Regions from separate parts of the Actinomadura sp. NEAU-AAG7 genome, predicted to be linked through region 1. Evidence: riboswitches for the same ligand, from Rfam matches in the RefSeq annotation. Region 1 holds a riboswitch; each other region holds the start of a gene.
What was found. Region 1 has a riboswitch for thiamine pyrophosphate ahead of thiO (glycine oxidase ThiO). Riboswitches for the same ligand answer to the same signal wherever they lie in the genome.

Region 2: another riboswitch for thiamine pyrophosphate. It lies ahead of KLI87_RS03525 (cytosine permease); the one in region 1 lies ahead of thiO (glycine oxidase ThiO).
Region 3: another riboswitch for thiamine pyrophosphate. It lies ahead of thiC (phosphomethylpyrimidine synthase ThiC); the one in region 1 lies ahead of thiO (glycine oxidase ThiO).

The regions. Positions count from the first base shown of each region.
Region 1 is NZ_JAHFZY010000003.1:398,871-403,142, reverse strand. Features, by position in the region: gene KLI87_RS16450 (Rv2175c family DNA-binding protein) at 1-334, opposite strand, end outside; gene KLI87_RS16445 (NAD(P)/FAD-dependent oxidoreductase) at 413-1,621, opposite strand; TPP riboswitch at 1,707-1,820, shown strand; gene thiO (glycine oxidase ThiO) at 1,810-2,937, shown strand; gene thiS (sulfur carrier protein ThiS) at 2,934-3,134, shown strand; gene KLI87_RS16430 (thiazole synthase) at 3,136-3,918, shown strand; gene KLI87_RS16425 (DMT family transporter) at 4,073-4,272, shown strand, end outside.
Region 2 is NZ_JAHFZY010000001.1:749,695-753,966, reverse strand. Features, by position in the region: gene KLI87_RS03530 (PAS domain-containing protein) at 1-375, opposite strand, end outside; gene KLI87_RS03525 (cytosine permease) at 527-1,888, opposite strand; TPP riboswitch at 1,882-1,996, opposite strand; gene KLI87_RS03520 (rhodanese-like domain-containing protein) at 2,057-2,389, opposite strand; gene KLI87_RS03515 (SSI family serine proteinase inhibitor) at 2,439-2,900, shown strand; gene KLI87_RS03510 (Fpg/Nei family DNA glycosylase) at 2,925-3,788, opposite strand; gene KLI87_RS03505 (heavy-metal-associated domain-containing protein) at 4,112-4,272, shown strand, end outside.
Region 3 is NZ_JAHFZY010000006.1:646,932-651,203, reverse strand. Features, by position in the region: gene thiC (phosphomethylpyrimidine synthase ThiC) at 8-1,741, opposite strand; TPP riboswitch at 1,736-1,849, opposite strand; gene KLI87_RS29445 (AAA family ATPase) at 1,911-2,462, opposite strand; gene KLI87_RS29440 (exo-alpha-sialidase) at 2,693-3,937, shown strand; gene KLI87_RS29435 (sensor histidine kinase) at 4,117-4,272, shown strand, end outside.

The DNA.
Region 1 (4,272 bases):
CCCGGTTCTCGCTCAGCGCCTCGACGGGCGTGCCCGGCAGCGTGTCGTCGGCGGTGAACAGCCAGCGGACCGTCTCCACCTCGTCGAAGCCCGCGTCCGACAGGAGCGTCAGCGTCCCGGCCAGGCCCTTGATGACCTGGCCGTCCTTGAGGAACGCGGCGGGCACCATCGGCTCGCCGGCGCGCCGGATCGCCAGGAGCCGGCGCTCGCTGATGAGCTGCTTGATCCGGTTGGTCTTGATGCCGAGGCGGTCGGCGGTCTCCCTGAGGGAGAGCCACTCCCCGGCCAGGGCGTCGGTGCGGGGGTCGAGTGCGCTGTCAACGGTCGCGTGCATCTGCGTCACGCCCCCTGCCTACCACGCCTTCGGAAGACTCAAACCCGTTCGGCGCCCGTTCGCGCAGGTCAGTGTCCGCTACGCGCGAACAGCCTGCCGGACGGGCACGCCCGGATCGGCCAGCGCGGCGGGGTCGACGGGGGTCCCGGCGGCGATCACCCGCCTGGCCTGCACGAGGTCGCGGGGGCGGCCGACGGCGAGGATCGCGTCGAGCCGGTCGCCGGTGAGCCAGGCGACCGCCCACGCCGCCTCCGCCGGGTCGCCCCGGCGGACGAGCCGCTCGGACGCCCCGTGCACCCCCGCGTACTGGACCATCCGGCCGAACTGCTCCGACCAGAAGTAGGGGACGGCGTCGTACGCCGCGTCCCGGCCGAGGAGCGCGGCGGCGGCCACGGCGGGCGCGTTCAGGGCGGTGTCCCAGTGCTCGACGAGCAGCCGCCGCCCGTACCGGGCGGACCACCAGGCGGCGCAGTCCCCCACCGCCACCACGTCGGGACGCGGCGCCCCGTCCGCCCCGGTGGCGCGGAACGAGGCGTCGGTGACGACCCCGCGCTCCAGCAGCAGCCCGGATCCCTCAAGCCAGCCCAGGACGGGCCGGACGCCGACGCCGACGACCACCTCGTCGGCGTCGATCCGCTCGCCGCCCGCCAGGGCGAGGCCGCCGTCCTCGACCGCCGCGACCTTGACGCCGGTGCGCAGCCCGACGCCCGCCTCGGCGTACCAGCGCGCGGTCAGCGCGCCGACCTCGGGCCCGAGCGCGGACACGAGCGGGGCCTCCGCAGCCTCGACCACGGTGACCGCGCAGCCCTTGGCGGCGGCGGCCGTCGCGACCTCCGCGCCGATCCAGCCCGCGCCGACGATCGCGAGCCGGGTGCCGGGGACGAGGGCGGCGCGCAGGTCCAGGGCGTCCTCGACGGTGCGCAGCACGCGCTGGCGCCCGCCACCCGGCAGCGTCACCGGCGCGGCGCCGGTGGCGATCACGAGCCCGTCGAAGCGCAGCTCGCCCGCTGTGGAGGCGAGCGCGCCGCCCGCGCCCGGCGCGTCCAGCCGCAGGCCGGTGGCGCGCTCGCCGAGCAGGACCTCGCAGCGCAGCGCGTCCCAGTCGGCCTCCAGCGTGGTGTCGTCGGCGGCGCCCGCGAGGACGTCCTTCGACAGCGGCGGGCGGTCGTAGGGCAGGTGCCGCTCGGCGGATACGAGGGTGATCGCGCCCGTGTGGCCGCCCTCGCGCAGCCCCTGTACCGCCCGCAGTCCCGCCAGCCCGCCGCCGACGACGATCACGCTGTCCATGGCCGTCCACCCTAGCCGGGGGCCCTCCGGACACAGTGATCGGTATCCGGACATCGGCGCATATCGCCAGGGGTCGTATGGTGGAGGGCGAGAGCGCGGGAGTCCGGTGCGACCGGGCTGAGAGGGCGGCTGAACGGGCCGCCGACCGCTACGACCTGATCCGGATCATGCCGGCGAAGGGAGCGCGCATGGAGATCGTCATCCTCGGCGCCGGAATCATCGGCCTCGCCACCGCCTGGCGGGCCGCCGCGGGCGGCGCCGCCGTCACGCTCGTCGACCCGGCGCCCATGAGCGGGGCGACCTCGGTCGCGGCGGGCATGCTGACCCCGGTCAGCGAGCTGACCTACGGCGAGGAGCCGCTGCTGCGGCTCGGCCTGGCCTCCCGCGACCGCTACGGCGCGTTCGTCGCCGAGCTGGAGGAGCGGACCGGGCTCGACGTCGCCCACCGCACCGACGGGATCCTGGAGGTCGCGTTCGACTCCGGCGACCTGAACCACCTGGACGACCTCCGCCGCTTCCAGGGGAGCCTCGGCATCCCGACCGAGGCGCTGACCGGCCGCGAGTGCCGCCGGCACGAGCCGATGCTGGCACCCGGCGTGCGCGGCGGCCTGCTCGCCCCCGAGGACGGCTCGATCGACCCGCGCCGCCTCGCCCCCGCCCTGCTGGCGGCGGCCGAGGGCCTGGGCGCGCGGCTCGTCCGGCGGCGGGCGGCGGGAGTCCTGGTCGAGCGCGACCGGGCCGCCGGCGTCCGCCTCGACGACGGGACGGAGATCCGCGCCGACCGCGTGCTGCTCGCCGCCGGCTCCTGGTCCGGCGACCTGGAGGGGCTGCCGGCGGGGGTGGTCCCGCCCGTCCGCCCGGTGAAGGGCCAGGTCATCCGGCTGCGGACGGCGGTGCCGTTCCTGCGCCGCTCCACCCGCGCGCTGGTGCGCGGCTCGTCGGTCTACCTCGTGCCGCGCGCGGACGGCGAGATCGTCGTCGGCGCGACCCAGGAGGAGCTGGGCTTCGACACGCGGGTCACCGCGGGCGGCGTGTGGGAGCTGCTGCGCGACGCCCACGAGCTGCTCCCGGGCATCACCGAGCTGGAGTTCGCCGAGGTCTCGGCGGGGCTGCGGCCCGGCTCGCCCGACAACGCGCCGGTGATGGGCCCGTCGGCGCTGCCCGGCCTGTTCCTCGGCACCGGCCACTTCCGCAACGGCATCCTGCTCGCCCCGGTCAGCGCCGACATCCTGGCCGCGATGCTGCTGGACGGGCCCGTCCCCGCCGAGGCCGCCCCCTTCACCCCCGACCGCTTCTCCCCCGAGGTGCACCGATGAAGGTCATCGTCAACGGCGAGCCGCGCGAGGTGCCGGAGGGCACCAGCGTCGCGCAGGCCGTCGCCACCGTCTCCGCTGCCGGGTCCGGCGTCGCCGCCGCGCTCAACGACGAGGTCGTCCGCCGGTCGGCGTGGGACGACACGCCGCTGCGCGAGGCCGACCGCCTCGAAGTGCTCACCGCCGTCCAGGGAGGCTGACATGACCGTCCAGAACGAGACCGACCCGCTGGAGATCGCGGGCGAGAGGCTCGACTCCCGGCTCATCATGGGCACCGGCGGCGCGCCCAGCATGGCGGTGCTGCGCGAGGCGCTCGTCGCGTCCGGGACGGAGCTGACCACGGTCGCGATGCGGCGGGTCGACCCGTCCGCGCGGGGCTCGGTGCTGGACGTGCTGCGCGAGTGCGGCGTCCGGGTGCTGCCGAACACGGCGGGCTGCTTCACGGCGGGCGAGGCCGTGCTGACCGCCAAGCTCGCGCGCGAGGCGCTCGGCACCGACTGGGTCAAGCTGGAGGTGATCGCCGACGAGCGGACGCTGCTGCCCGACCCGATCGAGCTGGTCGAGGCCGCCGAGCAGCTCGTCGACGACGGCTTCACCGTGCTGCCCTACACCAGCGACGACCCCGTCCTCGCGCGGCGGCTGGAGCGGATCGGATGCGCGGCGGTGATGCCGCTCGGCTCCCCGATCGGCTCGGGGCTCGGCATCCGCAACCCGCACAACATCGCGCTGATCGTCGAGCAGGCCGGGGTCCCGGTGATCCTGGACGCGGGGATCGGCACCGCCAGCGACGCCGCCCTCGCCATGGAGCTGGGCTGCGACGCCGTCCTCCTCGCCACCGCCGTGACCCGCGCCCAGTCCCCCGCGCGGATGGCCGCCGCGATGCGGCACGCCGTCGAGGCCGGACGCCTCGCCCGGCAGGCGGGACGCATCCCGAGGCGCCACCACGCCCAGGCGTCCTCCCCCTTCGAGGGCCTCGCCACCTGATGTAGAGATCCTTAAAGATCGCCTGTAGCAGGATTCGCTGGACCCGCACGTCAACCGCACCGAGACTGGATCTATCCCCCCGAACCCCCCTGTCCCGCAACCATGCGCGACTTTTCGGTGTTGATGGAAGCATTCCAGACCTAAGGTGCGTGACATGGAAGAAGGGAACGTTCCCGCCCCGGCGCGCGTCGACCGGCTCGCGGTGGCCGCCGCGACCGTGACCGTCGTCCTGTGGGCGTCGGCCTTCGTCGCGATCCGCAGCGCCGGGGAGGACTACAGCCCCGGCGCCCTCGCGCTCGGCCGCATGCTCTCCGGGGCGCTCGTCCTCGGCGCGATCTGCCTCGTCCGCCGGGA
Region 2 (4,272 bases), on a different contig from region 1:
CTCGACGGGGTGGTACACCCCCACCCAGCCGAGCGGCGCGCCGGTGGGGTCCTTCAGCAGGCTCGTGTCGATGCGGACGTCGATGAGCCGCCCGTCCTGGTGGAAGCGCCGGGTCGCGATCGAGATCTGCCCGTTCTCGCCCTCCCCCGGCCGCCGCGTGAGCAGCCGCTCCTGGACGGCGTTGTGCTCGGCCTTCAACTCGTCCGGGACGATCGGCGGGACCCGTCCGACCATCTCCTTCGCGCTCCAGCCGAACATCCGCTCCGCCGCCGGATTCCACACCGTGACGCGGTGCCGCTGGTCGACGGCCACGATCGCGTCGGCGGCGCTCTCGATGACGGCTCGCGCGATCGGATCGTGGACCTGGTGATGCACGCCTGTCATCGTGCCACCGGACCCGGGTCCCGCGCCTGTCAACCAGTGCCGAAAAGTTCCCACAGCCAGCCAGGATCGGACGGAAGAACGCCACTTCAGGGGGCTACCTGCATCGAAATCCGCCGACGGTGGACCTGGCGTGGCGTGCCCGTCAACGTCCGGTCCGCGCCACCTTACCGACCAGTAGTGCGGCGGCCGCGGCGACCAGGAACGACAGCAGGGAGGCGCTCATCCACGTCTGCGGCGTGAAGTTCAGGGCGTCGCGGACGTCCGTCCAGAACCCGGCCCAGTGACGCACGGTGCCCGGGTTGACCAACTGGTAGGCGACGACCCCGGCGACCCAGGCCGCGATCATGCCCCAGCGCGACGGCGCGGTCCGCGAGAGGTCCCAGGACCTGCCACGGCCGAGGAAGAAGTCGGCGGCGAGCACGCCGAGCAGCGGGACGAACACCGAGCCGATCAGCGAGAGGAAGCTCGAATAGTCCCCGATGTCCAGCACCAGCGCGAGCACGGTGATCCCGGCGCCGAGCGCGACCGACAGCACCCGCCGGTCGGCGCGCGGCACGAGGTTCTGGATCGACACGGCCGTCGAGTACACGTTCGCGAACGACTGGTCGGCCTCGCGCAGCACGAACACCGCGAAGAACAGCACGCCGAGCGACACGTTCAGGAACGGGTCGAAGACCTTGGTCGAATCGCCCGCGACCAGCGCCAACGCCAGCAGTCCGAGGACGTAGGCGATGATCTGCGTGACCGAGTAGCCCACGGACGCGGCGCCGAACGCCCCGCGCGCGCTCCGGGCGTGCCGCGTGTAGTCGGCCGCGACCGGCACCCAGGAGATGGACACGGCCAGCGCCGCGTCCGCGCCGATCCAGAACCCGCCCCAGGAGCCTTCCGTGAGGTCGGGCAGCGGCTCGCGGACGAGCTGGATGTAGAAGTAGACGAGGGCGATCATCACGGCCGCGGTCACATACCGGCGCAGCATCCGCACCGACCCGAGCGGCCAGATGGTCAGGACGGTGGTGATGGCTCCTGCGGCGATGACGTAGGACCAGCGCGGGACGCCGTCCCAGAGCGCGCGCGCCGCGTCCGCGATGACGATCAGCTCGAACGTCCCCCAGCCGACGAGCTGGGCGATGTTGAGGACGGTCGGAACGTAGGAGAGCCGCGCGCCGAAAAGCCCGCGCAGCAGCACCATCGCCGGTTGGCCGGTCCGCGCGCCCGGCGCGGCGGCGAGGCCGAGCATCAGCCCGCCGAGGACCGTGCCGACCGCCATCGCGACGATGCCCGCGACGATCGACAGCGTCGGCCTCCCGTCCGCGTCCGGCGCGAGCACGGTGTAGGCGCCGGAGAACGCGAAGAGGCTGACCCCGAGGTTGGCCCAGAAGGCGCTCTGGTCCCAGAAGCCGAGGACCTTCGGCGCGGGTTCGTCGAGCGTGTAGGGGACCTCGTCGCGAGGGGCCGCGCCGCGGGGACGGTCGTCCCCGGAACGCGCGTCAAGGGCGGACGTCATGGGGGCACGCTCCCTACGCCGGCATTACCCGGACAGGTTCATGCGGTCGGCGACACCTCGTCGTCGCCCTCTCAGCCCGGCCTGGCCCGAGCTCCCGCGGATATTCGGTCAAACCGATCGTACAGCGCCCAAAGTCATCCTTCGAGGGCGGACAGCGGTCAGGCGCGGTCAGGCCACGTAGGGCGGCCCGTCGCCGCCGTTCTCCATCGGACGCCCCGCCTCGGCCCAGCGCTTCATGCCGCCGTCCACGTTCCTCGCCAGCCACCCCGCCTGGTTGAGCGCGACCGTGACCTGCGCCGACCGCCCCCCGGACCGGCACACCACGAAGACCTCCTGGTCGCGGGGGATCTCCGCGGCCCGATCGCTGAGCTGGCCCATGGGGATGTGGACGGCGGCGGGCGCGTGGCCCGCGTCCCACTCGTCCTGTTCCCGCACGTCCAGCAGGTAGCCGTCCTGCGGAACGTCAGCGGCGTCGACCGCCGGCACGTCGTCCCCGAAAATCATCACACCCCCATGGAACCGCGCGAGGCCCCGTCGCGTCGAATCACCTATGCGGTATCGGACGCTCCTAGTGACGACGCCCGGCCTCGCCATGATCCTCTCACTGGCGGCCTGCGGCGACGAACAGTCCTCCGGCAAACCCGCCGACCGGCCCTCGGGCGCGACCTCCGTCCAGCCCTCGACCGCTCCGGCGGACCACCTCACGATCCAGGTCAGGGCCTCGGCCGAGGCCCCCGCCAAGACCTGGACCCTCAACTGCGCGCCGCCCGGCGGCGACCACCCGAAGGCCGGCGCCGCGTGCGCCGAGCTCGCCAAGGCGAAACAGCCGTTCAAGCCCGTGCCCAAGGACCAGATGTGCACCCAGATCTACGGCGGTCCGGAGATCGCCACGGTCAAGGGCACCTGGCGGGGCCAGAAGATCGACACCAGGTTCACCCGCAAGGACGGCTGCCAGCTCCACCGCTGGACGAGCGTCGGCGCCCTGTTCGGCGACGTCCCGAAGGTGCGCTGACCCCGGCCGGCCAGGCCCGGCGGGTCACTTGAGCAGGCGAGACATCCTCCTGTCCGCCAGGGGCTTGCCGCCGGTCTGGCAGGTCGGGCAGTACTGGAGCGAGGAGTCGGCGAACGAGACCTCGCGGATCGTGTCGCCGCACACCGGGCATTTCTGACCGGTGCGGCCGTGGACGCGCAGCCCGGTCTTCTTCTCGCCCTTGAGGTCCTGGGCTTCGAGGCCGCGCGAGCGCTCGACGGCGTCCCGCAGGGTCGTGACGATCGCCTCGTGCAGGGTCGCGACGTCGTCCTCGGTCAGCGAGGACGCCATCTTGAACGGCGACATCCGCGCGACGTGCAGGACCTCGTCGGAGTAGGCGTTGCCGATCCCGGCGATCACCTTCTGGTCGCGCAGCAGGCCCTTGATCTGGGTGCGCTTGCCCGCGAGGATCGCGGCCAGCGCCTCGGCGGTGAACGCGCCGTCCAGCGGGTCGGGCCCGAGCGAGGCGACCCCCGGCACGTCGGACGGGTCGCGCACGGCGTACACGGCGAGGCCCTTCTTGGTGCCCGCCTCGGTGAGGTCGAAGCCGGAGCCGTCGTCGAGGTGCACGCGCAGGGCCAGCGGGTTCTTCCCGCCCGGCCGGACGGGACGCGCCGGGATCTCGTCCCGCCAGCGCAGCCAGCCCGCGCGGGCCAGGTGGATCACCAGGTGCACGCCGTCCACGTCGAGGTCGAGGAACTTACCGTGCCGGGAGACTCCCGTTATGGTCAGGCCGCCCAGCGCGGTCACCGGCGGGTCGTAGGTCTTCAGCGCGGAGATGGCGAGAACATCGACACGGGCGACGGCGTGTCCGACCGCCCGCTCCCGGAGGAAGCCGGCCAGCGCCTCCACCTCAGGCAACTCAGGCATGACCCCAGTATCGGCGAAGAATTCGTCCACAGGGCTGTGGAAGCCTGTGGAAAACCCTGTGCACAACTCCGGATCGCCCCGCGCGTGGGGCGATTCCGGGCGTCATACCTCTACGAATATCGACAAACCGGCTCAGGGGGCGGTGGCAGATCCGGCAGACAGGGTGTGGATAACTTCCGGGTCACGACCCGCCGGAGGGGCTCGCGGAGGGTGTGACCCGGATCTCGAAATAACCCCTAGGGGGTACGGGTTGTGCCGGGTGTCCGGTTATGGCAGCATGAGGCCCACGAGATACCCCCCAGGGGTAAAAGAGAGGACGCGAGATGAGCACCGCCACCTACACCGTCGCCGGAATGACCTGCGGCCACTGCGTCAGCTCGGTCACCGAGGAGGTCGAGCGGCTCACCGGCGTCACCGGCGTCGACGTGGACCTGAAGACCGGCAAGGTGACCGTCACCAGCGAAGGCCCCCTGGACGACGCCCT
Region 3 (4,272 bases), on a different contig from region 1:
CGGACGGTCAGGATCCGCCGGGGGCGAGGGGCAGGTAGACGCGGCCTCCGGCGGCGCGGAACTCGTCCGCCTTCTCCCGCATCCCGGCCGACAGCGCCTCGCCCTCACCGAGCCCGTTCTCGTCGGCGTAGCGGCGGACGTCCCGCGTGATCTTCATCGAGCAGAAGTGCGGCCCGCACATCGAGCAGAAGTGCGCGGTCTTCGCCGGCGCGGCCGGGAGCGTCTCGTCGTGGAACGCGCGGGCGGTGTCGGGGTCCAGCGAGAGGTTGAACTGGTCCTCCCAGCGGAAGTCGAACCGCGCGTCCGAGAGCGCGTCGTCCCACGCCTGCGCGCCCGGATGCCCCTTCGCCAGGTCGGCCGCGTGCGCCGCGATCTTGTAGGCGATCACGCCCGCCTTGACGTCGTCGCGGTCGGGCAGCCCGAGGTGCTCCTTCGGCGTGACGTAGCAGAGCATCGCGGTGCCATACCAGCCGATCATCGCCGCGCCGATCGCGGAGGTGATGTGGTCGTAGCCGGGCGCGATGTCGGTGGTCAGCGGGCCGAGCGTGTAGAAGGGCGCGTCGTCGCACCAGTCCCGCTGGAGGTCGACGTTCTCCTTGATCTTGTGCATCGGGACGTGCCCGGGGCCCTCGTTCATCACCTGGTTGTCGTACTCGGCGGCGATCCGGGTCAGTTCGCCCTGGGTGCGCAGCTCGGCGAACTGCGCCTCGTCGTTGGCGTCGGCGATCGAGCCGGGGCGCAGCCCGTCCCCGAGCGACCAGGTGACGTCGTAGGCGGCGAAGATCTCGCACAGCTCGCGGAAGCGGGTGTACAGGAAGTTCTCCTCGTGGTGCGCGAGGCACCACGCCGCCATGATCGACCCGCCGCGCGACACGATCCCGGTCTTGCGGCGCGCCGTCAGCGGCACGTACGGCAGCAGCACCCCGGCGTGGACGGTCATGTAGTCCACGCCCTGCTCGGCCTGCTCGATCACGGTGTCGCGGAACACCTCGAACGTCAGCTCCGCCGGGTCGCCGCCGACCTTCTCCAGCGCCTGGTAGAGCGGCACGGTCCCGACCGGGACGGGCGAGTTCCGCAGGATCCACTCCCGCGTGGTGTGGATGTCGCGCCCCGTCGACAGGTCCATGATCGTGTCGGCGCCCCAGCGGGTCGCCCACGCCATCTTCTCGACCTCGTCCTCGATGGAGGAGGCGACGGCCGAGTTCCCGATGTTGGCGTTCACCTTCACCAGGAAGTTCCGGCCGATGATCATCGGCTCGATCTCGGGGTGGTTGACGTTCGCGGGCAGCACCGCGCGCCCGGCGGCCAGCTCGTCCCGGACGAACTCCGGCGCCACGCCCTCGCGCAGCGCGACGAACTCCATCTCGGGCGTGACCTCGCCCCGCCGGGCGTAGGCGCGCTGGGTCACCGCCCCTCCGGACGCCCGCCTCGGCCGTCTCGGCGGGAACGCCGCGCGGTCGCGCAGCGGGTCGCCGGAGCGGCGCCCGTCGTCCTCGGGACGGACGGCCCGCCCCTCGTAGGCGGCGGTGTCGCCGCGCTCGGCGATCCACGCGTCCCGGAGGGCGGGCAGCCCCCGGCGGACGTCCGTCTCATGCGCCGGGTCGGTGTACGGCCCGGACGTGTCGTACAGGACGACGGACCCGCCGTCGGTCAGCGGCACCTCCCGCATCGGCGCGCGCACATCGGGCCGCGAGCCCTGGAGGTAGGTCTTGCGGGCAGCGGAAACCACGGTCTCGGTCATACGACTCGATCTCTCCCTACGCCGGCATTACCCGGTCAGGTTCCAGCGGTCAGCGGCCGTCCCAGCCGCTATCTCAGCCCGGTTCGCCGGGCCCCCGCGATCTGTCGCTGACGACCGTAACCCGCCGCACCCCCGTTGCCGCAACCGCCGCGGGTGGGATAAAGGCCCGTCAGCGGGACGGCGCGGCCGGGCGGCCGACGGCGGCCTCCGGCCAGGCGCGCTCCAGGATCTCCCCGACCGTCTGCTCGGGGGTCTGGTCCGAGGTGTCGAGCCACAGCCCGAGGCGCGGCGTCCCGGTGCGCAGCGTCCGGTCGAGCAGCTCGACCGTCCACGCGTCGTAGGCGTCCTTGCCCCGGGCCCGCTCCCGCGCGGCGACCGCCTCGGGACGCGGGGCGAGCACCACCACGAGCAGCGGACGTGACCGGACGAGGCGGACCATCTCGGCGAGGTGCCCGCCGAGCACGACGTCCTGAGCGACGACGGTGAACCCCTCGTCGAAGTAGGCGTCGCAGGTCGCCGCCGTCAGCCGGTGCCGCAGCCGGAGCTGCCGGACGGCCTCCGGCGACGGCTCCGGGGCCATCTCGGCGCGCCCGCCGACGACCATGCGGCGGAACAGGTCACCGCGCACATGCGCCGAGCGGGGCAGCCGCTCCGCGAGCGCCTGCGCGACCGTCGACTTCCCGGACGCCTGGATCCCGGTGATGAGGTAGACGGCCTTCACCGGCCCTCGCCCACACGTGCGGAACCGCGCCGCTTCCCATGCGACATGCGTTCACGTCCCCTCTCCGGCACCGCCATCATGCCGCGCCCCCGGCCGACGAGTTCGATCTTCGTTAACCTTCGCTGTCTACTTTGCAAATGATCAAGGCAGGCACCTCCCCGCGTCAGGTTGGAGTCACCGTGCACACAGCTAGGACGACTCGTCCGCGAACCCTCGGCGCACTGTCGGCGATGGTCGCCGCGGGAGCGGCCGGGACCGCGCTGCTCGCCCCGTCCGCCTCCGCGACCGACGACCCGGCCAAGGGCCGGGAGGAGTACCACACCGTCGACGTGCTCTTCCGGGGCGCGAACCAGGAATCGCTCAACGGGGTCGCCTACCACACGTTCCGCATCCCGGCGATCGTGCGGACCAACGCGGGCACGCTGCTGGCGTTCGCCGAGGGCAGGGCCAAGAGCAACAAGGACTACGGCAACATCAACCTCCTCTACAAGCGCGGCGTGCGCGACGGCACCAGGCCCGGGGACTGGTCCGGTCTCAAGGAGGCCGTCGGGTCGGGCATGGGCACCTGGGGCAACCCGGCCCCGGTCGTCGACCGCTCCACCGGCACCGTCTGGCTGTTCCTGTCGTGGAACGCCGCCGACAAGAGCCAGAGCGGCGGCGCCAACCCCGACACGGGCGAGCCCACCACCGCGATCACCAGGTGGGGTGAGCGCCGCGTCTACGTCATGAAGAGCACCGACGACGGGCAGAGCTTCACCGGCGCGAACGGCGAGTCCGCGCCCACCGACATGACCGCGACGCTGCTGCCGAAGAAGAAGGCCGACGGCAAGGACTGGGCGTGGGACGCGGTCGGCCCCGGCGCCGGCCTCTCCATGGACGACGGCACCCTGGTGATCCCCGCCCAGCACCGCAACATCTACAGCACCGACCACGGCAGGACCTGGAAGGTGCAGAAGCTCGGCGAGGAGACCGGCGAGGCCACCATCACCCAGCTCGACGACGGAACCCTCTACCGCAACGACCGGCCCACCCTCGACTCCTGGAACCGGCACAAGCGCCGCTGGGTGGCCCGCGGCGGCATCACCGGCCGGTTCGGCGCCTACACCTGGGACGACACCCTCCTCGACCCGAAGAACCAGGCATCGGTCCTGCAATACAACAACGCCGAGCCGGACGCTCCCCGCCGCACCCTGTTCCTCAACTCCGCGAGCACCGACACCCGCCAGAAGATGCGGGTGCGCGTGAGCTACGACAACGCCCGGACGTGGGAGCGGAGCCGCCCGCTCTCCGAGGGCCCGAAGCCGCCGTCGGACGGCGGCGCCGAGGGCGGCTACTCCAGCATGGTCAAGACCGCCGACCACATGGTGGGCGCCCTGGTGGAGAGCAACCTCGACACCGGCGACACGGCCTCCAGCCGCTCGATCCTCTACCGCAGGTTCAACCTCCCCTGGGCCGTCAACGGCTGCACCTGCTGACCCACCCGAGGCCCCGCACCCAATCCCAGGCGCGGGGCCTACCGGCGGTCGCACCGAGGAGCCGGCCATAGGAAGTGGGGGGCAGCGGTCCTGGCGGGTTCGGGGGTGTGCTGGTCCGGGCGGCTGGGCGGGGGCGGGTGCGGAAGGCGAGGGCGGTCGGGGAAGATGGGGGCGTGGTGATGCGGGGACGGCCGGGCGTCCGGGCGCTGGACGCGCCGGCGGTGATGGTGCCGGCGGTGGGCGCGCTGGCGGCGTGCGCGGCCGTCGCGGCGGGGATGTGGCCAGGGGTGCGGCCGCTGGACGCCCTCGGGGCGGTCCTGCTGGTCGCGGTGCAC